Regions from separate parts of the Nonomuraea sp. CX421 genome, predicted to be linked through region 3. Evidence: riboswitches for the same ligand, from Rfam matches in the RefSeq annotation. Region 3 holds a riboswitch; each other region holds the start of a gene.
What was found. Region 3 has a riboswitch for cyclic di-AMP ahead of AC5L3X_RS02330 (C40 family peptidase). Riboswitches for the same ligand answer to the same signal wherever they lie in the genome.

Region 1 (10,327 bases), on a different contig from region 3:
TCGTGGCCACCACGATGACCGAGCTGCCGCCGATCCACTACAACGCGCTGCTGCTCGGCGGGACGGTGCGGGTCGCCGAATACGCCACGTACGGCACGCCCGAGCTGGCGGCCAATGTCAGGGCGGCGCTGGAGGGGCGGCGGGCGGTGCTGATGGCCAACCACGGCGGCATGACCGTCGGCGCCACGCTGGAGGAGGCGTTCGAGGCCACTCGGCTGCTGGAGTGGCTGTGCGAGGTGTACGTGCGCGCTCTCGGCGTGGGCACCCCCAACGTCCTGACCCCCGAGCAGTTGGACGCCGTGGTGGAGCGCGCGTTCAACCCGCCGGTGTTCCCTCGCCGGGCAGGCTGACGGCCCGCTCGGCCAGGCCGAGCGGCAGCCCGCCCGCGCCGGCGATCCGGTCGTGGAACGCCTTCAGTGACCCCTGGTACGCCTGCCTGATGCGGTCGATCTCGAGCGCGCCCGTGAGGTAGGACGGCGCCTGCGTGGGCCAGGCGCAGTAGCGGCTGACCTCGGCCCGGGCGGTGCCGGGCGTGAGCGACGCCTTGGTGGCCATGAACGTCTCGGCCTGCTTGATCGACATGTCGTCGCAGTGCAGCGCCGTGTCCACGACGATCCGGGCGGCGCGGAAGACCCGGCAGTCGAGGTGGGCCAGCTCGGTGGCGGGCGTGTCGAAGTAGCCCTGCTCGTGCAGCAGCTTCTCGACGTAGAGGGCCCAGCCCTCGGAGAAGTACGGCGTGCGGAACACCTTGCGGACGGTTCGCGGGTTGCCGGCCATGTGCGATAAGTGCCAGTGGTGCCCCGGGTAGGTCTCGTGCGCGGCGATCGACGGCATCTGGGCCCGCGAGTTGGTCCGCAGGCGCTGACGTACCTCCTCCTCGGTGAAGTCGTCGGGCGTGAACGGCACGAAGAAGACGCCCGTGCGTGAGCTGGTCAGCGGGGGCGGCGCCAGGTAGTGGGCCACGGCCGCGATCGGCCGAGTGTACTCGGCCGAGGGCAGCACCAGGCACTCCTCCCCTTCGGGGAAGGTCACCAGGTCACGGGACCGGACGAACGCGCGGACCCGCCGCGTCTCGGCCTCGTACTCGGCGCGCATCGCCTCCAGGGTCGGCGGGTGATCGTCCATGAGCGACTCCATGACGGCCCGCCAGTCGGCGGTGCCGCCGGCCTGCCGGGCCACCTCGCGCATCCGCTCGTCCAGCGAGGCCCACGCCGCTCCGCCCTTCTCGTGCAGCTCGGCCGCGCCGTAGCCGAGCAGCTCGCGCTCGCGCAGCAGAGTGGAGTAGAGCCGCTCCCCCATCCGCCAGTCGCCACCGCAGGCGAAGCCCTCCAGGAAGGCGACGAGCTCGTCGAAGGCCCGCGCGGCGAGCTCGGCGGCCTCCGCCAGCCGCGCGCTCAGCGCGGGGTCGCGCACCATCGACGGAACGGTCCGGGTGAGGAAGCGCCGCCCCGTGCGCGCCTGGTCGAGACCGCGCCGCACCAGCAGCGGCGCCGCGAGGCCGGGGTCGAGGTTGGCGCGGCAGGCGGCCAGCACGCCGGGCACCTCGGCCAGCCGCGAGACGGCGGCGGCGACCAGCTCGGGTTCCGGCTTGAGCCGCTGCTGGAAGGGGTTGAACAGGGAGGTGAAGACCGCCGAGAGGTAGACGGCGGGGTCGCGGCGCCAGTCGGGCCAGGAGGCGAGCGCGACCCAGCCTCTCAGCTGCGACAGGACGAGATCCCGGTCGATCGCGTCGTCGGGGGTGGCGGCCTCCAGGGTGGAGAGCCGTTCGAGCCAGCCGGCCTCCTCCCGCGCGCGGGCGGTGAAGGCGGCGGCGGTGAAGTCGCCGAGCGTGTGGTCGTAGCCGTCGGCTCCCAATTGGCTCGCGACCACCGGACGTCCGGAAAAGTACCAATGGAGAAACTCGTCCACGATCGCACAATATCCTGATCTCCATGCCTCTCCAGATCACCGGCACGCTCGGCGACCCCGACCTCATCGGCCTGCCCTGGGACGTGCCGCTCGCGCAGTGGCCGGAGCGGCATCTGGTCGACCTCCCGCGCGGCATCTCACGGCACGTGGTGCGGTTCGCCAGGCTGTCCGGCAAGGTCTACGCGATCAAGGAGATCAGCGAGAGGTACGCCAGGCGGGAGTACCAGCTGCTGTGGGACCTGGCCAGGCTGGACGCGCCGTCGGTGCAGCCGGTCGCCTACGTCACCGGCCGGGACGAGGGGCTCGACGCCGCGCTGATCACCCGGCACCTGCAGTTCTCGCTCCCCTACCGAGCCGTCATGTCGGGCACGCTGCGGCCCGACACGCTCACCCGCCTGCTGGACGCGCTCGCCCTGCTGCTCGTCCGGCTGCACCTGAACGGCTTCTACTGGGGCGACTGCTCGCTGTCCAACACGCTGTTCCGCAGAGACGCCGGGGCGTTCGCCGCCTACCTGGTCGACGCGGAGACCGGGGAGCTGCACCCGATGATCAGCGAGGGACAGCGGCGCGGCGACATCGACATCGCGCACGTCAACATCTTCGGCGAGATGCTCGACCTCGAGGCCGGCGGCCTGCTGCACCCGACGATCGACCCGATGGACACGGCCGAGGACATCGTCGCCCGCTACCACCGGCTGTGGGACGAGATCACCCAGGACGAGATCATCGAGGAGGTCGACTGGCACGTTGTCGAGCAGCGGCTCCGGCGGCTCAACCTGCTCGGGTTCGACGTGGCCGAGATGATGGTGCGCCGCAAGGTCGGCACCGGGCGGCTGATCGTCCGGCCCAAGGTGGTCGACGCCGGGCACCACCAGCGGCGACTGCTCCGGCTGACCGGGCTCGACGTGGAGGAGAACCAGGCCCGGCGGCTGCTGAACGACCTCGACGGCTTCCGCGTGGCCCAGGGACTGCGGCACGAGGACGAGGCGATCGTGGCCCACCGATGGCTGGCCGAGGTGTTCCAGCCGACGGTGGCGGCCATCCCGGCCGGCCTGCGCGGCAAGCTGGAGCCCGCGCAGCTGTTCCACGAGATCCTGGACCACCGGTGGTATTTGTCGGAGGCGGCGGGCGCCGACGTGGGGCTGGCCGCCGCGGTGCGGTCGTACGTCGGCACCGTGCTCGTGCACAAGCCCGACGAGAAGGCGCTGCTGCCGGACGAGCCCGTCGAGTAGGCGGGTCGGCGGGGCTGTCAGTAGCCCACGGTGATGCGGCTGCGGAGGTGCTCGAAACGTTCCATCTCGTCGCCGATGGCGACCGCGAAGTCCTCGGCCGAGATGAAGCTGCGTCCCTCCGCGTCGGACAGCAGTTCGTCGCGGCCGATGCGGTAGGCGCCGGTGCGCACGCCAGGAGCGACCTCGGCGGGCGGCGAGACGTAGGTCCAGTCGAGGTCGCCGACCTCGCGGAAGACTCCCAGCGCGGCCCGCTGCGCGAGCGCCTCCTTCTTCCACGACTCGGGGAAGCCGGGCGCGTCGACCAGGTCGAGGTCGGGGGCCACCCGCAGGCTGCCCGCGCCGCCGACGAAGATGAGCCGCCGCACCCCGGCCGCGCGCATGCCGTCGACGAGCGCGCGGACGTCGGCCAGGAAGGGCCCCTCGGGCTCGGTGCCGTCGCGGGGCGGGGCGATCGCGGAGATGACCACGTCGTATCCCCTGGCCAGCGCGGCGGCGTCGCGCACGTCGCCCTGGATCGGACCCGACCTGCTGACGCCGGTCACGTCATGGCCCCGCCCGGCGAGCTCGGCGGCGATGCGGCTGCCGATCATACCGGTGGCGCCAAAAAGAAGGATCTTCATATTTCCACACTACCCACCGGATACCGGCTACTTCATCACCCGATAATGTGAATCACATTCTTTATCGTCGTCACCGATTCGGTTAAATCTAATAAAAAATCCGTCGCGGTGGGGTTTTTCTCCATCCCCGCCGTATAGCTGTTTAACTCCTCCTTTATCAAAGCTTCTTCGCCGCCTCCGGCCCTCCTACGCTGGCTCAATCCTTCAGAAGCGGCGAGGGGAGGACACGTGCTCGGGTTGGACGACTGTCTGATCGAGGTCATGGCGATACCGGGGGCCCTGGACGCGATGCTGCTGGACCAGACGAGCGGCATGGCGGTGGCGGTCAGCGGCTCGCCGCAGGGCGTCGACACCGAGGGCTCGGCCGCCGCCCTGACCGAGACGCTCCGCGCGACCGTGGACGGGCTGGCCCGCTCGTGTCCCGGCGACACGGTGCGCATCGACGACATGCTCGTCACCACCGACCAGGGCCACCACCTGCTCAGGCTGATGGAGACGGCCTTCGAGGGACCGCTGGTCATCTACGTCCGCCTCGACCTGGAACGGTCGAACCTGGCGCTCGCGCGCCACCGCCTGCGGGCCATCTCCAGCAGCCTGCTGACCTGACCCATGGCCCCCCTCGACACGCTGCTGGCGGGCCTCGCCCGCGAACGCTCCACCGGCGCCCTGCTCGTCGGCCGCGCCGGAACGGTCTTCCTCGACGAGGGGCGGGTGACGTACATGGAGTGCGTCCAGACGCCCGGAGTCGAGCGGCTGCTCACCGCGCGCGGCCGCTCGACCGAGGCGACCCTGCGCGGGATGCAGGCCGACGGCGGCTGCGAGCGGCTGCTCGCGGAGGGTGTTCTCACGCTCGGCGAGCTGCAGTACTGCGTGCTGGGCGCCGTCCTGGACGCCGCGTTCTTCCTGCTGCCGGTCGGCGGGACCCGGCCGAAGTTCCGCCCCGGCGAACGGCACTGGCTGGGCGGGCGCTGGTACTTCGAGGTGTCGGGGCTGCTGCGCGAGTGCGCGCGCCGCCGCGCGCAGCTCGCGCGGATCTGGCCGTCCGCCGAGGTGGACACCGCTCCGGTACGGCCGGCGCCCTGGCTCACCGGGCAGGGCGTCACTCTCGGCAGGGTCGAGTGGGAGGTCGTCGCCCGGGCCGACCACAAGGCGACGCCGCTCGACCTGGCCAGGCAACTGGGCAGGTCCGGCTACTCGATCCTGCTGGCCGTGCGCAGGCTGGCGGCGGCCGGGCTGCTGGTCCCGCGTGAGGAACCCGCGCCGGCCGAGGACCCCCGGCTGCCGAAGCGGTCCCGGCAGGCGGTCAAGGCGCCGTCCACCGGCGGCTCGACGGGGCCACCCCTCGGGCCGGCCGTGACGGCGGACCCCACAGACCTGGCCCTGCTGCTGCGCCTGAAGAAGGCCCTGGAGGAACTGGCATGAGGTTCCCCCCACTGACCGCCATGAGGTTGCCCGCACTGAGAAGGAGGCCGCCGGTGGAGCTGCGCGACGAGGTGCTCAAGGAGATGGTCCTCCTGCGCGAGCGCACCCCCGACATCAACGGCAGCGTCGCGTGCACGGTGGACGGGCTCGCGGTCGCCTGCGATCTCGAGGGCGACAACGGCGACCAGACGGCCGCGCTGACCGCCGCGATGGTCGCCATGAGCCGGCGCATGCTCGCCATGTCCGGCAAGGGCGACCTGGAGGAGACGCTCGTCTCAGGGGCGGCCGGGTTCGCCGCGTTCTACACCGCGGGCCCCACGATCGTCCTCACAGTCCTGGCACGGCCCGGCACGAACGTCGGGCTGCTCCGGCTGGAGGGCCGTAAGACGGCGGCCGCTGTCGGCCGCCACGCAGCACGGATCCGATGACCGATCGGACGACCGATCGGACGACCATCAACGAACGGAGGAAGACATGGCCAGCATGGACGTCTCTCTGAAGGAGATGATGACGATCGACGGCTCGCTCGGGGCCGCGATCGTCGACCACGGCAGCGGCATGGCGCTCGGCGCGCTCGGCGGCTCCAAGGAGCTGGATCTGCAGGTCGCCGCCGCGGGCAACACCGAGGTGGTCAAGGCCAAGCTGCGCACGATGGACTCGCTCGGGCTCAAGGACTCGATCGAGGACATCCTCATCACGCTCAGCGGCCAGTATCACATCATCCGTCCGATCAGCGGGCGCGGCGGCAAGGGGCTGTTCCTCTACCTCGCCCTCGACCGGGGGCGGGCCAATCTGGCGATGGCCCGCCACCAGCTCCGTGGCATCGAGGAGAAGCTGGACGTCTAGCCAGCGGTCAGCTTGGCGATGGCGCCCACGATGTCCGGCCACAGCGGCCTGGGCAGATCGTGGCCCATGCCGGGGTAGGTCAGTAGCGTGGCGCCGGGGATCGCCGCGGCGGTGGCCTGCCCGCCGGCCAAGGGGACGAGCTGGTCGTCCTCGCCGTGGATCACCAGACTGGGGACACCGACCCCGGCCAGCGCCCCGGTGCGGTCGGGCGAGACGAGGATCGCGGCCAGCTGCCGGGCCGTCCCGGCCGGGTCGTAGCACCGGTCGAAGGCCAGGCCGGTCAGTCTGGTGAGGCGCTCGCGGTCCAGCTCGTAGCCGGGCGAGCCGATCACGGTCCAGGTCTCCAGCGCCCGGGCGAGCGCCGTCTCACGGTCGGGAGCGGGCGGCGCGAACAGCACCGCGCCGGCCGCGGCCGTGGGCTGGGCCAGTCCAGGCCCGGGGGTGGACATGATGGAGGTGAGGCTGGACACCCGCCCGGGGTGGCGGATCGCCAGCGACTGGGCGATCATACCGCCCATCGAGGCGCCGACCACGTGGGCGGCCGGCCAGCCGAGCGCGTCCATCAGCCCGGCGGCGTCGTCGGCCATGTCGTCCAGCACGTACGACGAGGACGTCCCCAGGTCGGGGACGCCCTCGTCGTGGAAGTGCGTGGACAGGCCGGCGTCGCGGTTGTCGAACCTGACGACGTGGTGGCCCTGCTCGGCCAGCAGCTCGCACAGGTCGTCGTCCCAGTGGATGAGCTGGGCGCCCAGCCCCATGATCAGGAGCAGTGGGCGCCCGCCGGGCGAACCGAAGCTCTCGTACGCGATCTCGATGCCGTTCACGGCCGCACGCATGGTCACGAACCTAGAATGGCATTCTAGTCGGGGCCGGTAAAGCCCGTCAGCTCTTGATCGAGCGGATGTGCTCGCGGCCGGCGTAGGCCACGCCGCCCACGGTGGCCAGCCCGCCGACCAGGGCCAGGATCCCTGCCGTGTCCGCGGTCTCGACGTCCGGCTCGGGAGCGGCGTCCGGCTCGGGAGCGGCGTCCGGCTCGGGAGCGGCGACCAGGCGGCCGGCCGAACCTGGGGCGCTCTTCTGCTCGGTGCTCTCCTCGGCCAGGATCTCCGGCGGCTGGGCCGGGTTCCGGTCGATCCGGGACCAGGCGCCCGTGGAGAAGGCGACCGGGTGGTTCTTCTTGCCGACACCCTTGCCCCACTTGGTGATGACGTAGTCGACCTTGATGTGGCCCTGGCCGCCGATGCCGTCGACGCCCAGCGTGCGGGAGTTGAACGTGCCACCGGTCAGGTCGGCGAACGTCTTGGCGTCCAGGTCGAGCATGATGCCGTTGTTCGACGGGTTACCGGGACCCCGGTCGCCCACGAAGAACGGCATCTTCTTGCCCTTGTAGACGACATAGCCCTCGGTCAGCAGCGGCCAGCTCGGGCTGGCGGCCAGCTTCTTCTGCATCGGCTTGCCACTGGCGGGCAGACCGGTGTCACCGGCGCGGCCGGAGGAGTCATCCCAGAAGTAGGAAGCCGTGGTCGACCCCTGGAGCAGGACCTTCGCGTCGTCACCGGTGTCGGCGTGCGCCGTGCCCGTGCCGATGGCGAGCGCGGTGAGCGCCGCGGCGGTGACCAGGGGGAGGGTACGTTTACCAAAGCGAACGGCCATGAAGTGGTAGATCCTTTACCTCAGGAAGCAGGGAAACGGCACTCCACTCAGGAGGCGTAGCCGGGCGAAGGACGCCTGCGGGCGCTACGCGGGGAGCGCGAGAAAGTCTGCGGAGAAGTGCCGCTCAGTGGTCGGCTTGCGCCTTTGCGCGAGGTGGGGATGTGCGGGGGTGCTTCACGATAGGGTCGTCCTCTCCATCTCGCCTACCGGGTTAGCTGACGGGTTCGGGCGTGGAGATGCCCTACCGGCACGAGTGCCGGATTCACCCCAGAAAGGTGGGTCCCCGGTTCCCGCCTGAGCGGGATTCGGCGCCAGCCGGCCGCCGCTTCCTGGACGAAGCGACCAAGTCACCAGCTGGTAACTCCAAAAGACTAACCCAGGAATCGGACATACGCAATGAAAGCCCCATGAAACGGGCTAAGATCTACCCGAGACGGCAAAGAGAAGGGGGGCACGGCGTCCCGTACCCCCCGAAAACGTCAGGTCTCAGCCACCGCTCTTGCGTCTGAACGATCGCTTGTTGGCAGCCGGACCGTGGGCCCCGTGAATCTTGGACTGGTCGGCGCCCCTGCCACCCGCGCCCGAGTCGGCATGCTGGTTGCGCTTGCGCTCCAGCGCCTCGCGGAACTTGCGCTTCATCTCGTCCTCGGGAGTCTCGCTGACTTCCGGCTCCGGTGTTTCCGCCATGAGGACCTCCTGGTGTTGGGGACAAATCAAAGCTTCGCATGGTCACGCCCGTGACGCGAAACCGGCCACGCGAACCGCGCGTCTCCCGCCGGACAGGGGCCCAGCGCGCGATGCGGCACGCACGCTGCGTGGTCGTGCCCCGCGAAGAATCTCCCTTATGTGGCGTTGAGGTGTGGTTCATCCCGGTTAGACCACTGAGGTGGCGTTGAGCCTGTTCCGTCTCATGGGCCAGGACCTGGCGGTGGATCTCGGCACAGCCGGCACGCGGATCTACTCCCGGGGCAGGGGCATCGTGCTCGACGAGCCCTCGCTCGTCGCGCATCACCCTCGTACGGGAAAGATCGTGGCGTACGGGGCGGAAGCCGACGATCTGGACGGTGAGACCCGGCTGATCCGGCCCGTCTGGGGGCAGGGCACGTTCGACCGCGACTTCACCCGGCGGATGCTCAAGCACTTCCTGCGCAAGGTGCACGCGCACCCGTACGCCCGGCCGCGCGTGGTCATGGCCCTCCCCGACGACTCGACCGCCGTCGAGCGCCGCGACCTGCAGGACCTGGCCTTCGAGTCGGACGCGCGGCAGATCTACCTCGTCCGGCACGGGCTGGCGGCGGCCCTGGGTGCGGGTCTGCCGCTCGGCGAACCGGCCGGAGTGATGATCATCGACATCGGCCACGCATTCGCCCGGATCGCGGTCGTCGCCGGTGGCCAGGTGGTCGCCGCCCGGACGACGAGAAGCGGCGGCGACCACGTGAACGACTCCATCGCCCGCCTCGTCGAGCGCGACCACGGCCTGATCGTGGGCGACGGCGCCGCCGAGGCGGCCAAACGCGGCCTCGGCCCCGCCTGGAAGCCGCTCGACCGGCAGGTGACCGTGCACGCCCACGCCCCCGAGACCGGGCACGAGAGCCAGGTCACGCTGACGGCCCAGGAGATCTACGAGGCCACCTCACAGCCGGCCGACCTGATCGTCCGGGCCGCGATCGGCACTCTGGACGGATGTCCCGCCGAGGTCGTGGCCGACGTGGCCGTCCACGGCGCGGTCCTGCTCGGGGGCGGCTCCCTGGTCTGCGGTCTGAGCAGACGGCTGCGCGCCCGGCTCGGCGTCCCCGTACGGCGCGCCGAACGCCCCCGGGAGTCGGTGACCCTCGGTCTCGGCCGCTGCGCCGACGACCTGGCCCTGGCCGCAAGCCTGCACGCCATCCACCCGTAAGCCGGTGTCAGGCCGCTCCGGGGTTGAATGAATCTGCGCGGGCACCTGGGACGTGGCTGCTGCGAGAGTGGACGTCGCCGGCGGGAGCGGGCGGAAACAGCGGCCAATGTCGTGGAGAGGCGGACGGGCGATGCGCGGCTGGTTGATCGGTCTGGTCGTGGGTGTGGCCTGTGTGGTGCTGTGCTGGGCGGTGCTGGCGGTGCTGGCCCGCCGACTGCCGCCGGGCACCGCGCGGGATCTGGCCGCGTTCGTCCCCGACTGCCTCACCACGGTCCGCAGACTGCGCCGGCACCCCCAGGTGCCGCGCCGGGCCAAGGTGGCCATCGTGTTCGCGGGCATGTGGGTGGCCAGCCCGATCGACCTGATCCCCGAGTTCCTGCCGGTCATCGGCCCCCTGGACGACATCGTGGTGGTGGCCCTGGCGCTGAGGTACGCCGCCCGGCAGGTGCCCCGCGAGGTGCTGCTGGAGGCGTGGCCGGGCGAGCCACGCCTGCTGCTCAGGCTGATCGGGCAGCGCTGACCCGTACCCGCGCCGGGAGGCCGCTGGTCAGATCGGCGGCTGTGGGTCGTACTGGATGTAGTGCCTCACCTGCCGGGCCCTGTCGACCCCGGAGAGGCGGGCCACCAGGTGGAGTGCCATGTCGATGCCCGCCGACACCCCCGAGGAGGTGACCATGTCGCCGTCGTCGACGAACCGGTCCTCGGGACGGACCTCGATCGTCGGGTCGAGCTCGCCGAGCAGGTCCAGG
Region 2 (10,327 bases), on a different contig from region 3:
TAGTGATCGATGAAAGGCGGAAAATACTCCCTCATGTCAGGGATCATGGATACATGACGGAGCAAGCCCCGCAGGGTGTCGACCCCCACATCCCGAACGCGGCACGTATGTATGACTTCTTCCTCGGCGGCAAGGACAACTTCAAGGCCGACCGGGATCTGGCCGAGCTGGTGCTGAGCGTGATGCCGGAGATCCGCGAGGGCACCAAGCAGAACCGCGCGCTGATCGGCCGGGTGGTCCAGTACCTGTGCGAGCAGGGCATCACCCAGTTCCTCGACCTGGGCTCCGGGCTCCCCGCCCAGGAGAACGTGCACGAGGTGGCCCACCGGTTCAACCCGGACGCCCGCGTGGTCTATGTCGACAACGACCCGGTGGTGGCCGCGCACGGCAGGGCGCTGCTGGCCGACCCGTCCCGGGTGGCCATGGTGGAGGCTGATGTCCGGCGGCCGGCCGAGGTGCTGGCGCAGCCCGAGATCAAGGCGTTGCTGGACTTCGACCAGCCGGTGGCCGTGCTGATGATGTTCCTGCTGCACCTGGTGCCCGACGAGGACGACCCTCAGGGGTTCGTGGCCGCCTACCGCGACGTGCTGGCCCCCGGCAGCTACCTTGCGGTTACGCACGTGGCCGGCGACGCGGCTCCGGTGGTGACCCAGCGGATCAGCGAGTTCTACCGGCAGGCCAACACGCCGTTCTGCCCGCGCTCCTACGAGGAGGTCGCGTCCTTCTTCGGCGACTTCGAGCTGATCCCCCCGGGCCTGGCCACCGGCCTCGGCCCGGAGGTGGTGTGGCCGTTCGCCGACCCGGACGTCGAGGCGACGATGTTCCTCGACGAGGACTTCGCCCGCCTGGGCCTGGCCGGCATCGGCCGCAAGCCCTAGCCCGCCCGCCTCGAGCGGCACGGAACGTCACGTGAAGAATGAGAGTATGAACTCGCTCTTGCTCAACACGGACGGCGTCCAGATCCCGCAGATCGGGTTCGGCGTCTGGCGGGTGCCCGACGACGAGGCCGAGCGGTCGGTGGAGACCGCGCTCGAGGTCGGCTACCGCCACATCGACACGGCGACGCTCTACCAGAACGAAGCGGGCGTGGGCCGGGCCGTGCGCGCCTCGGGCATCCCGCGCGCCAAGCTGTTCGTCACCACCAAGCTGTGGAACACCGACCACGAGCGTCCGGAGGAGGCGTTCGAGGAGAGCCTGGCCCGCCTCGGGCTCGACTACGTCGACCTCTATCTCATCCACTGGCCGACGCCGGCCCGCGACACCTACCTGCGGGCCTGGCGGGGGCTGGAGAAGATCTACCGCGACGGCCGGGCCAAGGCCATCGGCGTCTCCAACTTCACCGTGGAGACGCTCACCAGACTGCTGGACGAGGCCGACATCGCGCCGTCGATCAACCAGATCGAGCTCCACCCCTACCTGCAGCAGCGCGAGCTGCGGGCGTTCCACGAGGCCAACGGCATCCTCACCGAGGCATGGAGCCCGCTCGGGCAGGGACGGGGGCTGCTGGAGGACCGCGCGCTGCGGGTGCTGTCGGACAAGCACAACCGCACCCCGGCGCAGATCGTGCTCCGCTGGCACATCCAGCTGGGCAACGTGGCGATCCCCAAGTCGGTCACGCCGTCGCGGATCAAGGAGAATTTCGGCGTCTTCGACTTCGTCCTCGACCAGGAGGACATCGCGGCTATCGGGGCGATGAACATCGGGAAACGGCTCGGACCCGACCCGGATCAGTTCAACAGGGGGTAAAGATTACGATCCCTCCTTATGAGGGATCTTTCATGGGGAATCGCGGCGACCGGCGGCATCGCCAGGACCGTAGGGGCGGTCATCGCGGCGGAGCCGGGGATGCGGGTGGCGGCCGTCGGCTCGCGCGACCTCGGCCGGGCACGCGCGCTGGCCGCGGCACTGGGCGCCGAGTCGGCCCACGGCTCGTACGCCGCGCTGTGCGCCGATCCCGCCGTGGACGCCGTCTACGTGGCGACGCCGCACGCCCAGCACCTGGAGGTGGCCGAGGCCGCGATCGCCGCGGGCAAGGCGGTGCTGTGCGAGAAGCCCCTGGCCGCCTCGCTCGCCGACGCCGAGCGGATGGTGCGGCTGGCCCGCGAGGCCGGCGTCTTCCTGATGGAGGCCATGTGGATGCGGTTCAACCCGCTAATCCAGCGGCTGGCGGCCGATCCGCGCTTCGGTGACCTGCGCTCCGTGCACGCCAGCTTCGGATTCGCTTCGCCGTATGACCCGCTGCATCGGCTCTGGGCTCCGGAACTCGGCGGCGGGGCACTGCTCGACCTCGGGATCTACCCGTTCGGGCTGGCTCAGCTGCTCCTGGGGACACCGCCGGAGCTGCGGATGACGGGGTCGCTGGCGCCGTCGGGCGTGGACGCGGAGGCGGCGGGCGTGCTCCTCTACCCGGGCGGCAGGCGGGCGCTGGTGGAGGTCTCGTTACTGGGTGCCCTGCCCAACAGCGCGTACGTGGTCGGCACCGGGATGCGGGCCGACATCGAGGCGCCGTTCTGGGCGCCGCGACGGATGACCCTGAGCGGGCCGTCGATCGAATCGGAGACGTACGAGCTCGCTCCCGAGGACAACGGATACGCCGGCGAGGTGCGCGAGGTGCGCGACGCGCTGGCCGCCGGGCGGACCGAGAGCGCGATCATGCCCCTTGACGAGAGCCTCGCCATGATGGGGCTGCTCGCGGCGGCTCGCCGACAACTTTCCTGACCAGGGCAGTTACCCACCTTGTCATCCCCTTGCCCGCTGTATTACCTTATGGGGCATTCGCGGCATACGTCCGTTTTATCGGTTCGTTGCCGTTCCATCGACAAGAACATCGCAGGATCTACCTGCGACCGCTGAATCCGCCTCTCGCGGAACCGGGGACCCAGGTCTCATTGGGGTGAATCGGCACATCGTGCCGTAGGGCAGCTTCCACGTCCGAACCCGTCAGCTAACTCGGTAAGCGGTATGGAAGCGAGGAGTCCCCCACCGATGGCCGTCAGTCGTCTTTCCCATACCCTCAGGCGCCACGCCGCCCGCGCCGCCCTGGGCGTCACCCTCACCGCCACCGCGGCCTTCGGCGTCGTCGCCCCCGCCTCCGCCGACACCCCCCAGCACGCGGGCGCCGGCGCGGAGACCCCGGCCAAGGCCGACGTGGTCAGCGTGACGGCGGATCAGGTGCTCGCCCTGGCCAGGTCCCAGATCGGCATCTCGGAGAACGCCTACGGGGGAGGCACCAAGTTCCAGAAGTGGTACGCCGACTCGCAGCGCGCCGCCGAGACGATCGCCCGTGACGGCGGCAACCGGGCCGCCTACCTCAACGCCGCCTGGTGCGCGATGTTCGTCTCCTGGGTCGGCGAGAACGCCGGCGCCCGGTCCCAGATCGGCTGGGACGCCTACACCGTGACGCACGCCCAGTGGTTCGCCGACCAGGGCCGCTGGGGCACCACCCCTGAGCCCGGCGCCGTCGTCTTCTTCGCCTGGAGCGGCAGCAAGAGCATCGGCTCGATCAACCACGTCGGCTTCGTCGTCAAGGACAACGGCAACGGCACGCTGACCACCATCGAGGGCAACACCGGCAACGGCAAGGTCGAGGAGCGGGTCCGGCCCAAGTGGCAGGTCGTCGGCTACGGCTACCCGTCGTACGCGGCCTGACCCTCCTTTCCGCCTCCCCCTTCCGGCGAGCGCGCCCCACTCCCCCTCGGGCGCGCGCTCGCCGCTTCTCCGGAACAATCCTGGCGAGACGTGTCGATTCGCGGGCACGGAGTTCGACGCGTTGGTGAGCGCGGGGTCCGGCCGGGGCCCCGGCAACGGACGAAGGAGGTCGGCGTCGTGAAGTTCATGATCGTTGGCAGGGGCAACGAGGAGACCGAGGCCGGCGTCATGCCCAGCCAGGAGCTGGTGGACGCGATGACCGAGTACAACGAGTCGCTGGTCAAGGCCGGGGTCCTGCTGGCCGCCGAGGGGCTCTACCCCAGCTCGCACGGTGCCCGCATCGCCTACAGCGGGGGCAGGGCGACCGTGCTCGACGGGCCGTTCACCGAGGCGAAGGAGCTCATCGCCGGCTTCTGGCTGATCCAGGTCAAGTCGCGCGAGGAGGCCCTTGAATGGGCGATGCGGGTCCCCGTCCCGGGCGGGCACGAGGGCGTTGGCCTGCACGTGTGGCAGGTGTTCGACCCGACCGACCTGCCGCCGGAGTCGATGTCGCCCGAGACCGCCGAGCGCGAGCGCGCCCTGCGCGGGTCCCTGGAGGGCCACGAAGGCGCTTGATCCCGTCGCCCCGCCACGCCTGGCCGGTGGCGGGCCCGCGGGCCGTCTCGAGATCGCGGCCCGGCACGAGATTCCGGGCCGGCACGAGATTCCGGGCCGGACGGACGCGTCGCGGGCGCGGTTGCGGGCGGGCCCGGGGGCTGGTCTCATGGGCCGGTGACGGCTTCCGAGACCCATCAGGCGATCGAGGCGGTGTGGCGGATCGAGGCGGCCCGCCTCATCGCCGGGCTGGCCCGGATGATGCACGGCGACCTCGGCCTGGCCGAGGAGCTCGCGCAGGACGCGCTGGTCGCGGCGCTGGAGCAGTGGCCGGAGTCGGGCGTGCCGCGCAACCCGGGCGCCTGGCTCATGGCGGTGTCCAAGCGGCGCGCCGTCGACCTGCTGCGCCGCCAGGAGCGCTACGAGCGCAAGCTGGTCGAGCTCGGCCGCGACCTCGACGGCGAGGACGAGCTCCCCGATGTCGAGGAGATCGAGGACGACCTGCTCCGGCTGGTGTTCACCGCCTGCCATCCGGTGCTGTCGACCGAGGCACGGGTGGCGATGACGCTGCGGGTGCTCGGCGGGCTGACGACCGACGAGATCGCCCGGGCCTTCCTGGTGCCCGAGCCCACCGTGGCGCAGCGGATCGTGCGGGCCAAACGAACGCTGGCCGACCGGAAGGTCCCGTTCGAGGTGCCGCAGGGCGATGAGCTCGCGGGGCGGCTGGCCTCGGTGCTGGAGGTGATCTATCTCGTCTTCAACGAGGGCTACTCGGCCACCGCCGGCGGCGACTGGATGCGGCCCGCGCTGTGCGACGACGCGCTGCGGCTCGGCCGGGTGCTGGCCGGGCTGATGCCCCGGCAGGCCGAGGTGCACGGGCTGGTCGCGCTGATGGAGATCCAGGCGTCGCGGGCGCGGGCGCGCGTCGGGCCGTCCGGCGAGCCGATCCTGCTGATGGACCAGAACCGCGGGCTCTGGGACCGCCTGCTCATCGGCCGCGGGCTGGCCGCCCTCGACCGGGCCGAGGAGCTCGCCGGCCCGCGCGGCCCGTACACACTGCAGGCGGCCATCGCGGCCTGCCACGCCCGGGCGCTCACCCCCGAGGACACCGACTGGGAGCGCATCACCGCGCTGTACGACGAGCTGGCGCCGCTCGCGCGCTCGCCCGTCGTGGAGCTGAACCGGGCGGTCGCGCTCGCCATGGCCTACGGCCCGGCGGCCGGGCTGGACCTGGTCGACCAGATCGCCGGCGAGCCGTCGCTCAAGGGCTACCACCTGCTGCCGAGTGTGCGCGGCGACCTGCTGGCCCGGCTGGGGCGCTTGGCCGAGGCGAGAGCGGAGTTCGAGCGGGCGGCCTCGCTGACGCGCAACGAGCGCGAGCGCAGGCTGCTGCTCGACCGGGCCGGCGCCTGCTCCTAGGCAGTTGTCCGGGTTGGGCACAAACGGTGCCCATGGGATGGGAGCGCTCCCAGCAACCTTTTTGAGATGTTTCGCAGCTAGAGTCCGTTTTTATGGTGTCAAAACGCCTCATCGGTAACGGTTCCGTTTCGGGACGTTGACGCCCGGACGCCGTACAGGCACTCTTTGTGGGAGCGCTCCCAAAGATTTTCCCACCCGCGGTCGCAAGCCGCGACGCACCTCCCACAGCCACACCCAAGAGGGGTACGGAATGACGAACCACAAGCGTTTTGTAGTAGCCGGTGTCGCGCTCACCGCTCTGGCAGTCACCGCCGCGTGCGGCGGCGGCAGCTCCACTCCGGCCGCGTCACAGAGCAGCGCCGCGGCCGCCGAGCCGGTCACGATCAACGTGCACACCTTCGGCGGCGGCGAGAACTTCGGCTATGACGAAGCGGTCAAGAAGTGGAACGCCGAGCACCCGAACATCCAGATCAAGTACCAGAACCTGACCGACCGCTTCGAGGACGTCTACTTGCCGCAGCTCCTCCAGCGCCTCCAGGCGGGGGCAGGCGCGGGTGACGTGGTCGGCATCGACGAGGGCGCGATGGGCCTCATGGCCGCCCGCCCGCAGTTCTTCACCGACCTCGGCGAGTACGGCCTGCAGAGCCGCAAGGCCGACTTCCCCGCGGCCAAGTGGGAGTCGGGCGTCAACGCCGACGGCAAGCTGTTCGCGCTGGGCACCGACATCGGCGGCATGACCATGTGCTACCGCAAGGACCTGTTCAAGAAGGCCGGCCTGCCGACCGAGCGTGAGGAGGTCGGCAAGCTGTGGCCGGACTGGAACGCCTATCTGGAGGCGGGCAAGAAGTTCTCGGCCGCGGACACGGGCGCGAAGTGGATGGACGGGCCCAACACCATCTACAACGTGATCCTGTCGCAGGAGGCGCCGAAGAACGGCAACGTGTCCTACTTCGACAAGAGCAACAAACTGGTCATCGAGAGCAACCCGGCTGTCAAGACCGCCTTCGACTGGGTGCAGAAGTTCAGCCAGGAAGGCCTGACGGCCAAGCTGCAGGCGTTCAGCCCGCCGTGGAACAAGGCCATCAAGGGCGGCGACTTCGCCACCATGGGCTGCCCGTCGTGGATGCTCGGCGTGATCTCCGGCGCGGCCGGTGAGGCGAACAAGGGCAACTGGGACGTCGCTGCCGTGCCCGGCGGCTCGGGCAACTGGGGCGGCTCCTGGCTGGCGGTGCCCAAGCAGACCAAGCACCCGAAGGAAGCCGCCGAGGTGCTCAACTACCTGACGGGCAAGGAGGGCCACGTCGCGGCCTTCAAGGAGGCGGGCGCGTTCCCGAGCTCCATCCCGGCCCAGCAGGACCCTGAGGTCTCCGGCCTCAAGAACGAGTACTTCAACGACGTGCCGACCGGCGAGATCTTCTCGGCCTCGGTGAAGGACCTGCTCCCGGTGTTCCTCGGCGAGAAGCACGCCCAGGTCAAGACCTCCGTGGAGAAGGTGCTCGAGGGCATGGACCAGGGTGCGATCGGCTACGACGAGGCGTGGTCGAAGTTCACCGCTGCGGGCGTCAAGGCCGCCGGCTGACGGTCCGCCGTCTCAGGACGGGCGGCGGCTCGCGCGACGCGCCGCCGCCCGCCTCCCGATCCGGCCCGAAAGGCTTCCATGACTCTCCAGCTCGCGCCGCCGCGGCCAGCGCACGGCAAGCCGACGGCACCCAGGCGGCGAATGACCCGCTTCGACATCAAGGGCATGCCCTATCTCCTGGTGTCGCCCTACTTCCTGCTTTTCGCCATCTTCGGGGTCTTCCCCCTGATCTACACGTTCTGGCTCTCGCTGCACGACGCGGAGCTCGCCGGGCAGCGAACCTTCACCGGCTTCGGCAACTACGCCAAGCTGATCACGGACGCCGAGTTCTGGAACGCGGTGTTCAACACGATCGGCATGTTCGTGCTGGCCACCGTGCCCCAGCTGATCCTCGCCCTGCTGCTGGCCAACGCGCTGAACAAGCGCCTGAGGGGCAGGCTGCTGCTGCGCCTGGGCGTGCTGCTGCCGATGATCACTTCGGTCGTCGCCGTGGCGGTCATCTTCAGCCAGCTCTACAGCCGCGACTACGGCCTGTTCAACTGGATCCTCGGCCTGGTGGGCATCGAGCCGATCGCCTGGCAGAACGAGAAGTGGTCCTCCTGGATCGCCATCGCCACGATGGTCGACTGGCGCTGGACCGGCTATAACTCGATCATCCTGCTGGCCGCCATGCAGACGATCCCCAAGGATCTCTACGAGGCCGCGGCCATCGACGGCGCGTCCGCGCGACGGCAGTTCTGGCAGATCACGCTGCCGATGCTGCGGCCGACCATCGTGTTCGTCGTCTTCATCTCGACCATCGGCGGCCTGACGCTGTTCACCGAGCCGGTCATGTTCGAGGGCGAGCAGATGATGACCGGCGGCACCACCGGCCAGTACCAGACCGTGGCGATGTTCATCGTCGAGGCGGCCTTCCGCGGCGGCTTCGAGATCGGCTACGCCTCGGCCGCCGCCTGGCTGCTGTTCGTGCTGATCCTCATCGGCACGATGATCAACTACTGGTTCACACGCCGCATCGGGGGTGCGCGATGACGACCACCGGGCAACCGGCCAACCGGCTGTGGGACGCGGGGCTTCTCACCAAGGTCGTGCTGGCCTTCGCGTTGCTGCTGTCGGCCTTTCCGATCTACTACATGTTCATCATGGCGACGCGGACGAACGACGACGCGCTCGACGTGCCGCCGCCGTTCCTGCCGGCCGGCCATCTGGGCGAGAACGTCCGGCGGCTGCTCTCCACCGAGGACGCCTACTTCATCACCGGCCTGGTCAACTCCGCGATCGTGGCCACGACGGTGACCGTGTCGGTGGTGCTCATCTCGACGCTGGCCGGCTTCGCCTTCGCCAAGCTGCGCTTCCGCGGCTCGAAGATCCTGCTCGGGCTGATCCTGGTCACCATGATGGTGCCGCTGCAGCAGATGGGCATCGTCCCGTTGTACGAGCTCATGGTGACGCTCGGCTGGACCGGACAGTTGCAGGCGGTGATCCTGCCGTTCCTGGTCAACGGGTTCGGCGTGTTCATGATGACGCAGTACGCCTCCCAGGCGGTCCCCGACGAACTGGTCGAGGCGGCCAGGGTCGACGGGGCGTCCACGCTGAGCATCTATCGCAAGGTCATCCTGCCCGCGCTCCGGCCGGGCATGGCGGTGCTCGCGCTGCTCGTGTTCATGCAGACGTGGAACGAGTTCATGTGGCCGCTCATCGTGCTGCTGCCGGACAACCCGGTGGTGCAGACGTCCATCGCGGCGCTCAACCAGGCGCACGGCACCGACTACGTGATGCTGTTCACCGGCACCGCCGCCTCCGTCCTCCCCCTCTTCGTGGTTTTCGTGCTGTTCGGCCGGCAGATCGTCGGCGGACTTATGGAAGGTGCGGTCAAAGCGTGACGACTCAAGAGGAGCAGACACGCTCCCAGCTCCGGTTCCCTGCCGGATTCGCGTGGGGCGCGGCCACCTCGGCGTACCAGATCGAGGGCGCGGTGGAGGCCGACGGCCGCGGCACCTCGATCTGGGACACGTTCACCAGGACGCCCGGCCGGGTGGTCGGCGGCGAGCACGCGGACGTGGCCATCGACCACTACCACCGGTTCCGCGAGGACGTCGGGATCATGGCGGAGCTGGGCCTGAGCGCCTATCGGTTCTCGGTGTCGTGGCCGCGGATCCAGCCCGACGGGTCCGGGAAGGCCAACGCCAAGGGGCTCGACTTCTACAAGCGGCTCACCGACGAGCTGCGCGGCCACGGCATCGACCCGTGGCTGACCCTCTACCACTGGGACCTGCCCCAGGCGCTGGAGGACGCGGGCGGCTGGCCGAACCGCGACACCGCGCTGCGGTTCGCCGACTACGCCTCGACCGTGCACGAGGCGCTGAAGGACCACGTGCACACCTTCAGCACGGTGAACGAGCCGTGGTGCGCGGCGTTCCTCGGCTACGCCTCGGGCGAGCACGCGCCGGGCCGTCGTGAGCCGGAGAGCGCTGTCCGGGCCGCCCACCACCTCAACCTGGCGCACGGGCTGGCCGTACAGGCCATGGGCGCGGCGCGGGTGGGCGGCTGCGTCAACCTCTACGCGGTCACCCCGGCGACCTCCAGCGAGGAGGACCTGGACGCGGCCCGGCGCATCGACGGGCTGCAGAACCGGTTCTTCCTCGACGCGCTGCTGACCGGGAGCTACCCGCGCGACGTGCTCGACGACCTCGGCATGGACCTGGACTTCATCGCCGACGGCGACCTGAAGACCATCAACGCGCCGATCGACCTGCTGCTGGTCAACTACTACAGCCGCTTCACCGTGTCGGGCGCGCCCGGCGGCAAGGCGTCGGCGGCGGCGGCGCCCACCGAGACGGCCTCGCCGTGGGTGGGCAGCGAGCACGTGTCGTTCGTCAACGGCGGCCGCCCGGTCACCGCGATGGGCTGGGAGATCGACCAGGACGGGCTGCTGGAGGTGCTGACCAGGGTGGCGCGGGACTACCCGCGGCTGCCGCTGGTCGTGTCGGAGAACGGCGCCGCCTTCGACGACGTGCTGGAGCAGGGCCGGGTGCACGACGCCGGGCGCCGCGACTACTTCGACGCGCATCTGCGCGCCTGCCGGGA
Region 3 (10,327 bases):
CGAGCCCAGTCGAGCTCCTCCGCCAGCAAGGACACCAGGGCGCCCGGCCCCTTGGCCCGGCCCGGGACCGACAGGTTGTGCGTCTCGACCTCGATGTGCGCGGTGCCGCTCACCGCGCCCGACAACATGGCCGTGAGCGTGTCGTGCAGCACAGCGCCCGTGCCGGGCGTCTCGTGGCTGTGGACGTGGCCCAGCTTGACCACGGGAGCGCCCGCGGCGGCCAGGCCGCGCAGCGCCTCACCGGCCTCCTCGGCGCCGCCGGCCAGGTGGCAGGCGTCGAGAACGACGCCCAGATGCTCGGAGTCGATGCCGCAGACCCGCTCCAGCGCCTGCTCCGTGGTCTCCAGGACACAGCCGGGCCACGGCTCGAAGCCGACGCGGATGGTCTTGCCGGTCACGCTGTAGATGCCGCGCAGCTCTCTGGCCAGCCGCTCCAGGCGGCGCGTGGCGATCGAGTGAAGATCGGCGGGCCAGTCGCGCCGCCAGCCGATCGGGATCGTGGAAATGCTGCCGAACCGTACGTCGTCGGGCAGCAGAAAGGCCAGGATCTTGGCCAGCGCCATCGTGTAACGGTAGCGCTCGGGCTTGGCCCAGTCGGGGCCCGGCACTTCCTGGTTGCGCCCGCCGGTGCCGTTGAGGCTCACCACCTCCAGGCCGCGCTCCTCCAGGGAGCGGCGCAGGCGTACGAGCTCGATGCGGTCGGCCGTGAGGTGGTCGGCCACGCTGGACGAGAGCCACAGCCCGATGCCCATCCGCTCGACGCCGAGCCTCTTGCGCACCGGCACAGCGTAGCGGGTGAGGTGAGCGATCAAGTTCTCCAGGTCTTCAGCGGGGTGGACGCCTGCGTTGTAGGCGAGGTGAACGAGCGTTCCGTCGTTGTGACGCAGGCGCATCGGTTTCCTCCACGGCTTGCATTCGAGATCGTTCCCGTCGCCCGCCTCAGGGATCACACGGGGGCCCTGCCGAGCATGCCTGCTCCGGGCGGGCACACGCGTCCCCCCTGAGTTGACGGCTCACTACTCCCGTGGGCGCAGTGACAGCCTAGGAATTCGATCTTGTGGCTTACTTGGAGCAGGCTGAACGTACTCTACGCAGTGTAGTACTACTTGTGGTGGCGATACACCTCGCTGACCAACAATTCAGCAACAACCACCGGCCAGGCGTCCGGGATACGCGAAAGCCCCCGTGTGATGACTCACACGGGGGCTTCGACGAGCCTGGTGGCTGTCAGTGCTGGATCGGCGCGGCGATCGCGGCGGCCGAGTCGGGAACCTGGGAGGCCGCGTCCTCACCGACGAAGACGAACTTGGCGTTGTCGCCCTCGCCCTCGATGGTGACCTTGACGACCTGCCCCGGACGGAGCTCGCCGTAGAGGATCTTCTCCGACAGCGAGTCCTCCAGCTCGCGCTGGATGGTGCGCCGCAGCGGGCGAGCGCCCATGACCGGGTCGTAACCGCGGTCGGCCAGCAGCTGCTTGGCGTCGGGCGAGACGTCGAGCCCCATGTCGCGGTCCTTCAGGCGGGCGTCGACCTGGGCGAGCATCAGATCCACGATCTTGATGATCTCGGCCGGCGTCAGCTGGTGGAAGACCACGATGTCGTCGACACGGTTGAGGAACTCGGGCCGGAAGTGCTGCTTGAGCTCTTCCTGGACCTTGGACTTCATCCGGTCGTAGTTGGAGTCGGCGTCGTTGGACTTCGCGAACCCGACCCCGATGCCCTTGGAGATGTCCCGGGTGCCGAGGTTGGTGGTCATGATGATGACCGTGTTCTTGAAGTCGACCACGCGCCCCTGGGCGTCGGTCAGGCGACCGTCTTCCAGGATCTGCAGCAGCGAGTTGAAGATGTCGGGGTGGGCCTTCTCGATCTCGTCGAACAGGACCACGGAGAACGGCTTGCGCCGCACCTTCTCGGTGAGCTGGCCGCCCTCCTCGTAGCCGACGTAGCCGGGAGGCGAGCCGAACAGCCTGGAGACGGTGTGCTTCTCCATGAACTCGGACATGTCCAGGCTGATCAGAGCGTCTTCGTCACCGAAGAGGAACTCCGCCAGAGCCTTGGACAGCTCGGTCTTACCGACACCGGACGGACCCGCGAAGATGAACGAGCCGCCGGGACGCCGCGGGTCCTTCAGACCGGCGCGGGTGCGCCGGATGGACCGCGACAGGCCCTTGATGGCGTCGTCCTGGCCGATGATCCGCTTGTGAAGCTCGTCCTCCATGCGGAGCAGGCGCTGGGACTCCTCCTCGGTCAGCTTGAAGACCGGGATGCCGGTGGCGGTCGCCAGGACCTCGGCGATGAGCTCCTCGGTGACCTCGGCCACGACGTCCATGTCGCCGGCCTTCCACTCCTTCTCCCGGCGCTCGCGCTTGAGCTGGAGCTGCTTCTCCTGGTCGCGGAGGGCAGCCGCCTTCTCGAAGTCCTGCGCGTCGATCGCGGACTCCTTGTCGCGACGGACGTTGGCGATCTTCTCGTCGTACTCGCGCAGGTCCGGCGGAGCGGTCATCCGGCGGATGCGCATCCGGGAACCGGCCTCGTCGATGAGGTCGATCGCCTTGTCGGGAAGGTAGCGGTCGCTGATGTAGCGGTCGGCCAGCTGCGCGGCGGCGACCAGCGCGCCATCGGTGATGGACACGCGGTGGTGCGCCTCGTAGCGGTCGCGCAGACCCTTGAGGATCTCGATCGTGTGGCTGAGCGAGGGCTCGGCCACCTGGATCGGCTGGAAGCGGCGCTCCAGCGCGGCGTCCTTCTCGAGGTACTTGCGGTACTCGTCGAGAGTGGTGGCGCCGATGGTCTGCAGCTCACCGCGGGCCAGCATCGGCTTGAGGATGCTGGCGGCGTCGATCGCGCCCTCGGCGGCGCCCGCACCCACGAGCGTGTGCAGCTCGTCGATGAACAGGATGATGTCGCCGCGCGTGCGGATCTCCTTGAGGACCTTCTTCAGGCGCTCCTCGAAGTCACCGCGGTAGCGGGAGCCGGCGACCAGGGCGCCGAGGTCAAGCGTGTAGAGCTGCTTGTCCTTCAGCGTCTCGGGCACCTCGCCCCTGACGATCTTCTGCGACAGGCCCTCGACGACGGCGGTCTTGCCGACGCCGGGCTCGCCGATGAGAACGGGGTTGTTCTTGGTCCTCCGGGAGAGGACCTGCATGACCCGCTCGATCTCCTTCTCGCGGCCGATGACCGGGTCCAGCTTGCCCTCACGGGCCGCCTGGGTCAGGTTGCGGCCGAACTGGTCGAGCACCAGGGAGGTCGACGGGGCCGACTCCTGCGGACCGCCCGCGGCGGCCGGCTCCTTGCCCTGGTAGCCGTGGAGCAACTGGATGACCTGCTGCCTGACACGGTTGAGATCTGCTCCAAGCTTGACCAGCACCTGCGCCGCCACACCCTCACCCTCACGGATGAGCCCGAGCAGGATGTGCTCGGTGCCGATGTAGTTGTGACCCAGCTGCAAAGCCTCACGGAGCGACAGCTCAAGAACCTTCTTGGCCCGCGGGGTGAACGGAATGTGCCCCGACGGAGCCGACTGGCCCTGGCCGATGATCTCCTCGACCTGCTGGCGCACTCCTTCAAGGCTGATGCCGAGGCTCTCCAGAGCCTTGGCGGCCACGCCCTCACCTTCATGGATCAAGCCAAGAAGAATGTGCTCAGTGCCGATGTAGTTGTGGTTGAGCATCCTGGCCTCTTCTTGGGCCAGGACGACAACCCGCCTCGCTCGGTCGGTGAACCTCTCGAACATCTCGTCGCTCCTCACAGAGCGGTCAGTCAGGCCGGTTAATCCGGTCCCGTCATCCCGCATGCTAGCCCTGGCTCGGCGAACCGCGCCGACTGCCGCTGACACGCTCTATAGCAGAGACGTTCCCCGAGAGCAGGGCGTTCACCCTCTATCCAACTACCGTTCGGGGGTGGCGTGTTCCCGATACGCCGCAAGCGAACGATGTTTAGCGGGACTGCGGGAAGCGGCTCGAAATGGCCGCCGCAGCGGGGGCGGATCGACGTGGATCGCCGTCGGACGCGGGAGCGAGTGGGCCTGGGGAGGCCGTCGCGGATGTCGCGCCCGAGACTCATACGCAAACATCCTATGTCGCGCTTCAAACCATGCCAAACCGCCCGGGATGGCCGCCCTCTCCACACGCAAAATCCGCGGACTGGTCAGCCCGGTTACCGAAGGCGCTCCGAGCCTCCGAACTCCCGCCGGAGACGGGGCCGGCGCCGGCATTCGGCGCGCACGCCGGATCCGGGCGTCCGAACGCACCGTGGAACGCGCCAGGGCGGAGAAACCCGCATTCGCGGGGGTCGTCACAAAAGGCTTTACGTTCGTGGCATTCAGTAACGGGAGCGACACAGGCCCAAATGTCCCCATACGAAGCAGTGGGAAGATCGACAAACCGAACCGTCCAGCATTTGAGAAGGACGGTAAAATGATCATGCGCTTATGGCGTTCGCCGGGGTCCTAGGCGAACGGCATAAGCGCATGGTCGGAGGCGAGGTCGCTCAGTGAGCGGCTTCGTACTTCTCCACGACGGTGGAGGCGATGCGGCCTCGCTCGCTCACCGGCAGGCCGTGAGCCTTTGCCCACTGCCGGATCTCCGAGCTCTTCTCGCGGCTCATCGCACGCTGCCCACCACGCCCCCGTCGCCGCGCGGCCACGGCACCAGCCCGGCGAGCGTGCTGTACGAAAGGTGTGAGCGCGTCCCTCAGCTTCTTGGCGTTTACGTCGCTGAGGTCAATCTCATAGGAGGAGCCGTCAATAGCGAAGCTGACCGTCTCATTGGCCTCGCCCCCATCGAGGTCATCGATGAGAATCTCCTGGATCTGCTTGGCCATCTACGCAATCCTTTCGCGGAGCATTGTTTCATTCGCTGAGGCCAAACATATACCCGAAAAGGCGCGGAGACAATTCAACGCTACGGGGATTCGGCTGACTCGCCGATCAGTTGTGGTTCTCGACCTGATCCTCGGGGTTTGGGCCTCGCCGGGGGCCGTCCGCGCGGACCAACTTCACAACGCCAAAGATGAAGGCGCCGGCGACGACCACCGGGGGGATGAGCGCTGACAATACGTCGGTTACGGCTTCCATTCGTCCTCGCTTCCACAGCGGACGGGCTTTCAGGGGCGTCTTTTCGGATCGCCGACGCGGCGAGCGGGAGCAGGAGCGGCTCGCACACCGCGTGGGATGGACAACCCCCGCACCCGACCATAGCGGCACAGAGACGCACTCGGCGTGTCAGGGGCACCAACGTCCGACATCAGGGACGCCCATAGCCTAATGGCAGTCTCTCCAGGCTCCTTACCGGATCAAGGGAAAACTTTGCGGAAAGGCCTCAGCCGAGGGCCCCGGCCGGGTCAACCAAGATCTTTGGCCACCCGGGTTCGTCCCAGCCTGTCGTGCGGACCGCGTTCGAGCGGTTTGTCCACCAGGATCAGCAACCCCACAGCGAACACGAAGATTCCGGCGAGCACATTGACCACCGGAATGCCCATCAGCATGACCGGCCCGGGATAGACCAGGGCGCGTTTCAGCAGGGCCCTGCGAGGAAGGTCGTCCGGCGTCACGTGAATCTTCATGATCGCCTTGCCGAACGTGCGACCGCGCGTGGAATGCGCGACCCAGTCATAGACCGTATATCCCAGACCTGCCAGTAACCAGGCGAACACCCCCGGCAGACGGCCGTCGAAGGCGTCCAAGACCCCGACAGTCCGGAAGGCGCCCCACAACGTAATGAACAGAATGTAATAGAAGACCCCGAAGACGAGGCCTTCAATGAGTCGGGCTACGAGTCGTTCCCACCATTCCGCGGGCTTCGCGCCCGCCGACGTCCCCGCCATAACCCCACCTCGCCCCATCGGCGATCCGGTCGACTCCCATATTGGTACGGGAGGTGCACGCAAAACAGAGGCCGGCCAGCGGCCGGCCTCTGTTGGCGTGGACGACGACTACTTGATCTTCACCACCACGGTGCCGGCCACCTTGTCGGCGAAGGTCTGCTGCAGCGGCTTGTCCCACAGCTGGGACGCGCCGTTCAGACCCACGGCGATCGCGGCGAGCAGACCCCCGAACGCCGGGACGAGGTTGAGGAGGTAGCCGCCCCACGTCACGCCGGCCCGCTTGAGGGCCACATCATTGGGGATGCCCTCCAGCGGCACCGGGCCGCCCACCTGGGCGATCTTGATGCCCATGACCATCTTGCCGACCGTCTGCCCCTTGGCCTTCGTCATGAAGAACTCGTAGGCGACGTAGAGGGCGGTCATGAGGATGGCCATCATGAGGCCGAACACGAAGGGCCCCATCAGGCCCGTCGTCTGGCCGGTGGTCCAGTTGTAGCTGGCGAGGAAGAGGCCTCCCAGGATCAGCGACAACACGGTCGAGATCACACCGAAGATGACACCGTCGATCAGCCTCGCCACCAACCGCTGCCACCACTCCGCGAGCGGCGCCGGCGCGCCCGGCGGCTGCACGCCCACCGGCTGGCCGTAACCGGGCTGACCGTAGCCCTGCTGGCCGTAACCGGGCTGACCGTAGCCCTGCTGCGGCTGGCCGTACTGCTGCTGGCCGTAACCGGGCTGGCCGTAGCCCTGCTGGGGCTGCGCGTAGCCGGGCTGCCCGCCGTACTGCTGCTGACCGTACTCCGGCTGGGAGGGCGGCTGCTGGCCGTACTGCTGCTGACCGTAACCGGGCTGCTGGCCGTACTGCTGACCCGAGGGCGGCTGCTGGCCGTAACCGGGCTGCGACTGCCCCTGCTGACCGTAGCCCTGCTGGCCCGAAGGCTGCTGCTGGCCGTACTCCGGCTGCTGGGCGTAACCAGGCTGGCCGTATTCGGGCTGCCCCTGCTGCTGGCCATAGCCCTGCTGACCGTATTCGGGCTGCTGGCCATAGCCCTGCTGACCGTATTCGGGCTGCTGGCCGTACTGCGACTGCTGGCCGTACTGGGGCTGCTGACCATAGCCGGGCTGGGACTGGCCCTGCTGACCGTAACCGGGCTGGGACTGACCTTGCTGACCGTAACCGGGCTGGGACTGGCTCTGCTGACCGTAACCCTGCTGGCCGTACTGGGGCTGCTGGCCGTAGCCGGGCTGCCCCTGCTGGCCATAGCCCTGCTGGCCGTAGTCGGCCTGCTGGCCGTACTGGGGCTGCTGACCATAGCCCGGCTGGGACTGGCCCTGCTGGCCGTACTGGGGCTGGCCCTGCTGCTGGCCGTAGTCGTCGGCACGGTAGCCGACGACCGTCACATCGGGGTCGGGCTCGCCATGGGGACGACCCTGGTACTGCTGTCCGTATTCAGGAGATCCAGGATTCTCGCCGGATTCGTCCTGAGGATACGGTGGCTGTCCTGTGCTCACCGTGTCACCTCGCTTCGAGTGCGCATGTGGCACGTGTCAGGACACATGCCTGTGTCGCCCAACGTATCGACATAGGTATCAACAATCACCTTTCGCCTTAGTCAAGATCCGAGTCACCTGATGTCAAGTGGAGCAGCATGCGGGTGTTGCCCAAGGTGTTCGGCTTGACATGTTCGAGATCAAGGAACTCCGCCACACCCTCGTCGTACGAGGCCAGGAGTTCGGCATAGACCTCAGGGGAGACAGGCGTGCCCTGGATGGGATGGAATCCGTGCCTGCCGAAGAAGTCGACTTCGAATGTGAGACAGAAGACCCGCTGCAGGCCGAGCTCTCGGGCCGTGCCCAGCAGCGCGGAGACGATGCGGTGACCGATCCCGAGCCCGCGGTGTTCGGGGTCCACGGCCACCGTGCGGATCTCGGCGAGGTCCTCCCAGAGCACGTGCAGCGCCCCGCAGCCGACGACCTCTCCTGACCGCTCGGCCACCCAGAACTCCTGGACGTCCTCGTACAGCGTGACCGTGGCCTTCCGCAGCAGGCGGGGCCCGGCGCCCGCGTAGGTGGCGACCAGGCGTCCGATGGTCCTGACATCGGCGGTGCGGGCACGGCGCACGAGAATGCCGGTGTCCTGGACCGTCACTTCGGTGGCCTGTTCCATGGCTCTCCAGAGTACAGATCGCATTACGGCTCGCCCGTAAATCTCTCCTCTTGCCCTTCTCCCGACATGTCACTCCCAGAAGGACAAGGCCAGCTCAAGCAGGGGCAAACGCGGCATAAAATCAGTCAGGGTCGCCTGGGCCCGACATCACCTTGTGACCCATCGGTGGCGCAATCTCAACCGAGTTGGCAGTTCTGGTTGAGCAAGAACCCAAGGTGCACTAATGTCCAGCGACGATGTCACCCATGCGATCGCCGCGTGGAGACGCGCCCAATCCCCCACGGGGGAGCCGGGGACCCGCCGGTGGCCGCCAACCACCACTGGGGTGAATCCGAGCGCGACGCTCGGTAGGGCTGCTCCGGCCCGAACCCGTCAGCTAACCCGGTAGGCGTCGATGAGAGGAGCTGGTCGGTGAAGCGCACGCGCGATCGCGGGAGGAAGATCGCGGGCGAGCACGCCCGCCCCCCGGAACATTCCGGGCCCCGCCGGTTCGCCGTCCTCGGCGCCGCCATCGCCGCGCTCGTCTTCGCCCTCCCCGCGGCTCCGGTCGCCGCCGATCCCACGCCATCCCTCAGCGAGCTGTCCAAGCAGGTCGAGGAGATGCACACGCGGATCGCGACGCTGACCGAGGAGTACAACGGCCAGCGCGAGAAGCTCAAGGCCGCCCAGAAGTCGGCCGCGGCCGCGAAGAAGACACTGGCCGCCAGCGAGACCGACCTGGCCACCAAGCGCGCCAAGGCCAGCCTGCTGGCCCAGAACGAGTACATGACCGGCGGCCTCGGCCGGGCCATGGCCCTGATCAGCTCCGACGACCCCGAGCGGTTCCTCGACCGCGCCGCCACCACCTACGCCCTGGAGCAGCAGCAGGGCGAACAGGTCAACCAGGTCAACCGGGCCAGGGCGACGGCCGAGCAGGCCAGGGACAGTGCGGCTTCGCGCATCGACGAGGTGCGGAAACTCGTCGACGACCTCGGCGGCAAGCGCGACAAGATCGTGACACTGGTCGCCAAGGTCGAGAGCAACCTGTTCAACCGCGCGCTCGGCGAGGCCGGCCGTCCCGGCACCCGCGCCGTGCGGGTCAACCTGCCGATCGCGGGCAGCGGCAAGGCCGCCGAGGCCGCCAGGTGGGCGCTGACGCAGCAGCTCAAGCCCTACGTCTGGGGCGCCGAGGGGCCGAGCGGCTACGACTGCTCCGGCCTGGTCATGGCCGCCTACCAGCGAGTCGGCATCTCGCTGCCGCACTACACGGGCAGCCAGTGGACCGCCGGCCGGCATGTCTCCAAAGAGGAGATGCGGCCGGGCGACCTGGTGTTCTTCTACAGCGACCTGCACCATGTCGGCATCTATCTCGGCGGCGGCATGATGGTCCACGCGCCCCGCACCGGCGACGTCGTGCGCATCGCGTCGATCGCCCGGCGGCCGTTCGCCGGCGCCGTACGCATTGCCGACTGAGCGCCTTCACCCAGGGCACCCGATCTCACGGCGAGGCTCCGGCGACCGGGCGCCGGTTCTCCGCTAGATCAGCTGGCGGCGCGCCGCCCAGGCCACGGCCTCGATCGCCGTGGCCACCCCGATGCGGTCGCAGATCCCTCGCAGCCTGCGGCGGACCGTACGGCCGCTGATATCCAGCCGTCTGCCGACCCGATCGACCGTGACTCCCTTGGCAAGCTCCGCCAGCAACGCTAAGTCGGCATGGCTCAGCTCAACACCCTCGGTGAGCACATCCATCGGGAGCCCTCCCCCCAACAGCGATTCTCCCCGAACCACCTGCTCGTCCCGCAGACGGTAAACGCATATCTGAAAGGTCGTCAAGCGCGATAATCCCTGCACTTGACCTATACATTGACATGATCCGTTATATATGAAGTACTCGTGATATGTCGCTACACTTCGGAGCGCGATGAGCGGCCACAGTGACCCTTACAGCTCGTCTACGAGCGCGACCGACCTCCTGGGTTTTGATCCGTTCGATCCGGAGTTTCTACGCGATCCCTACTCGCACTATCGGGAAATGCGGCAGCAGGGCGCGCTGCTCCGCACCCGGGGCGGGCTCCTGGTGGCGACCACGTACGAGCACTGCTCGACCCTGCTGCGCCACCCGGCCTTCGGCCACGACTCCAATCCGCTCAGGACGGCCGATCCGGAGCAGCGCGTGCCATCGTTCCTGCGCATGGACCCGCCCGACCACACGCGCCTTCGCGGCCTGGTCAGCAGGGCCTTCACCCCACGAATGATCGAACGGCTCCGGCCGCGGATCGAGGCGATCACCGCCGAGCTGATCACCGCGCTGCCCGAGGAGGGCGACCTGGTCTCCGGGTTCGCCTACCCGCTGCCGGTC

Region 1: it holds a riboswitch for cyclic di-AMP, as region 3 does, so the genes downstream of both, AC5L3X_RS04605 (hypothetical protein) here and AC5L3X_RS02330 (C40 family peptidase) in region 3, are expected to answer to the same signal.
Region 2: it holds a riboswitch for cyclic di-AMP, as region 3 does, so the genes downstream of both, AC5L3X_RS25620 (CHAP domain-containing protein) here and AC5L3X_RS02330 (C40 family peptidase) in region 3, are expected to answer to the same signal.

What each region holds. Positions count from the first base shown of each region.
Region 1 covers NZ_JCADBK010000002.1:328,668-338,994, forward strand. Annotated here, with positions in the region: gene AC5L3X_RS04560 (class II aldolase/adducin family protein) at 1-350, shown strand, start outside; gene AC5L3X_RS04565 (DUF885 domain-containing protein) at 316-1,908, opposite strand; gene AC5L3X_RS04570 (DUF4032 domain-containing protein) at 1,932-3,140, shown strand; gene AC5L3X_RS04575 (NAD(P)-dependent oxidoreductase) at 3,158-3,760, opposite strand; gene AC5L3X_RS04580 (roadblock/LC7 domain-containing protein) at 3,989-4,366, shown strand; gene AC5L3X_RS04585 (transcriptional regulator) at 4,370-5,182, shown strand; gene AC5L3X_RS04590 (roadblock/LC7 domain-containing protein) at 5,179-5,610, shown strand; gene AC5L3X_RS04595 (hypothetical protein) at 5,657-6,028, shown strand; gene AC5L3X_RS04600 (alpha/beta fold hydrolase) at 6,025-6,864, opposite strand; gene AC5L3X_RS04605 (hypothetical protein) at 6,911-7,681, opposite strand; cyclic di-AMP (ydaO/yuaA leader) riboswitch at 7,867-8,002, opposite strand; gene AC5L3X_RS04610 (DUF5302 domain-containing protein) at 8,168-8,368, opposite strand; gene AC5L3X_RS04615 (rod shape-determining protein) at 8,574-9,578, shown strand; gene AC5L3X_RS04620 (YkvA family protein) at 9,709-10,098, shown strand; gene AC5L3X_RS04625 (DJ-1/PfpI family protein) at 10,126-10,327, opposite strand, start outside.
Region 2 covers NZ_JCADBK010000015.1:150,540-160,866, reverse strand. Annotated here, with positions in the region: gene AC5L3X_RS25635 (SAM-dependent methyltransferase) at 54-878, shown strand; gene AC5L3X_RS25630 (aldo/keto reductase) at 925-1,746, shown strand; gene AC5L3X_RS25625 (Gfo/Idh/MocA family protein) at 1,765-2,718, shown strand; cyclic di-AMP (ydaO/yuaA leader) riboswitch at 2,838-2,974, shown strand; gene AC5L3X_RS25620 (CHAP domain-containing protein) at 2,986-3,648, shown strand; gene AC5L3X_RS25615 (YciI family protein) at 3,835-4,263, shown strand; gene AC5L3X_RS25610 (RNA polymerase sigma factor) at 4,420-5,661, shown strand; gene AC5L3X_RS25605 (ABC transporter substrate-binding protein) at 5,912-7,240, shown strand; gene AC5L3X_RS25600 (carbohydrate ABC transporter permease) at 7,319-8,272, shown strand; gene AC5L3X_RS25595 (carbohydrate ABC transporter permease) at 8,269-9,123, shown strand; gene AC5L3X_RS25590 (GH1 family beta-glucosidase) at 9,120-10,327, shown strand, end outside.
Region 3 covers NZ_JCADBK010000001.1:491,773-502,099, forward strand. Annotated here, with positions in the region: gene AC5L3X_RS02300 (TIM barrel protein) at 1-893, opposite strand, end outside; gene AC5L3X_RS02305 (ATP-dependent Clp protease ATP-binding subunit) at 1,228-3,732, opposite strand; gene AC5L3X_RS02310 (histone-like nucleoid-structuring protein Lsr2) at 4,488-4,820, opposite strand; gene AC5L3X_RS02315 (RDD family protein) at 5,340-5,822, opposite strand; gene AC5L3X_RS02320 (RDD family protein) at 5,931-7,334, opposite strand; gene AC5L3X_RS02325 (amino-acid N-acetyltransferase) at 7,432-7,989, opposite strand; cyclic di-AMP (ydaO/yuaA leader) riboswitch at 8,247-8,395, shown strand; gene AC5L3X_RS02330 (C40 family peptidase) at 8,401-9,441, shown strand; gene AC5L3X_RS02335 (LuxR C-terminal-related transcriptional regulator) at 9,505-9,717, opposite strand; gene AC5L3X_RS02340 (cytochrome P450) at 10,001-10,327, shown strand, end outside.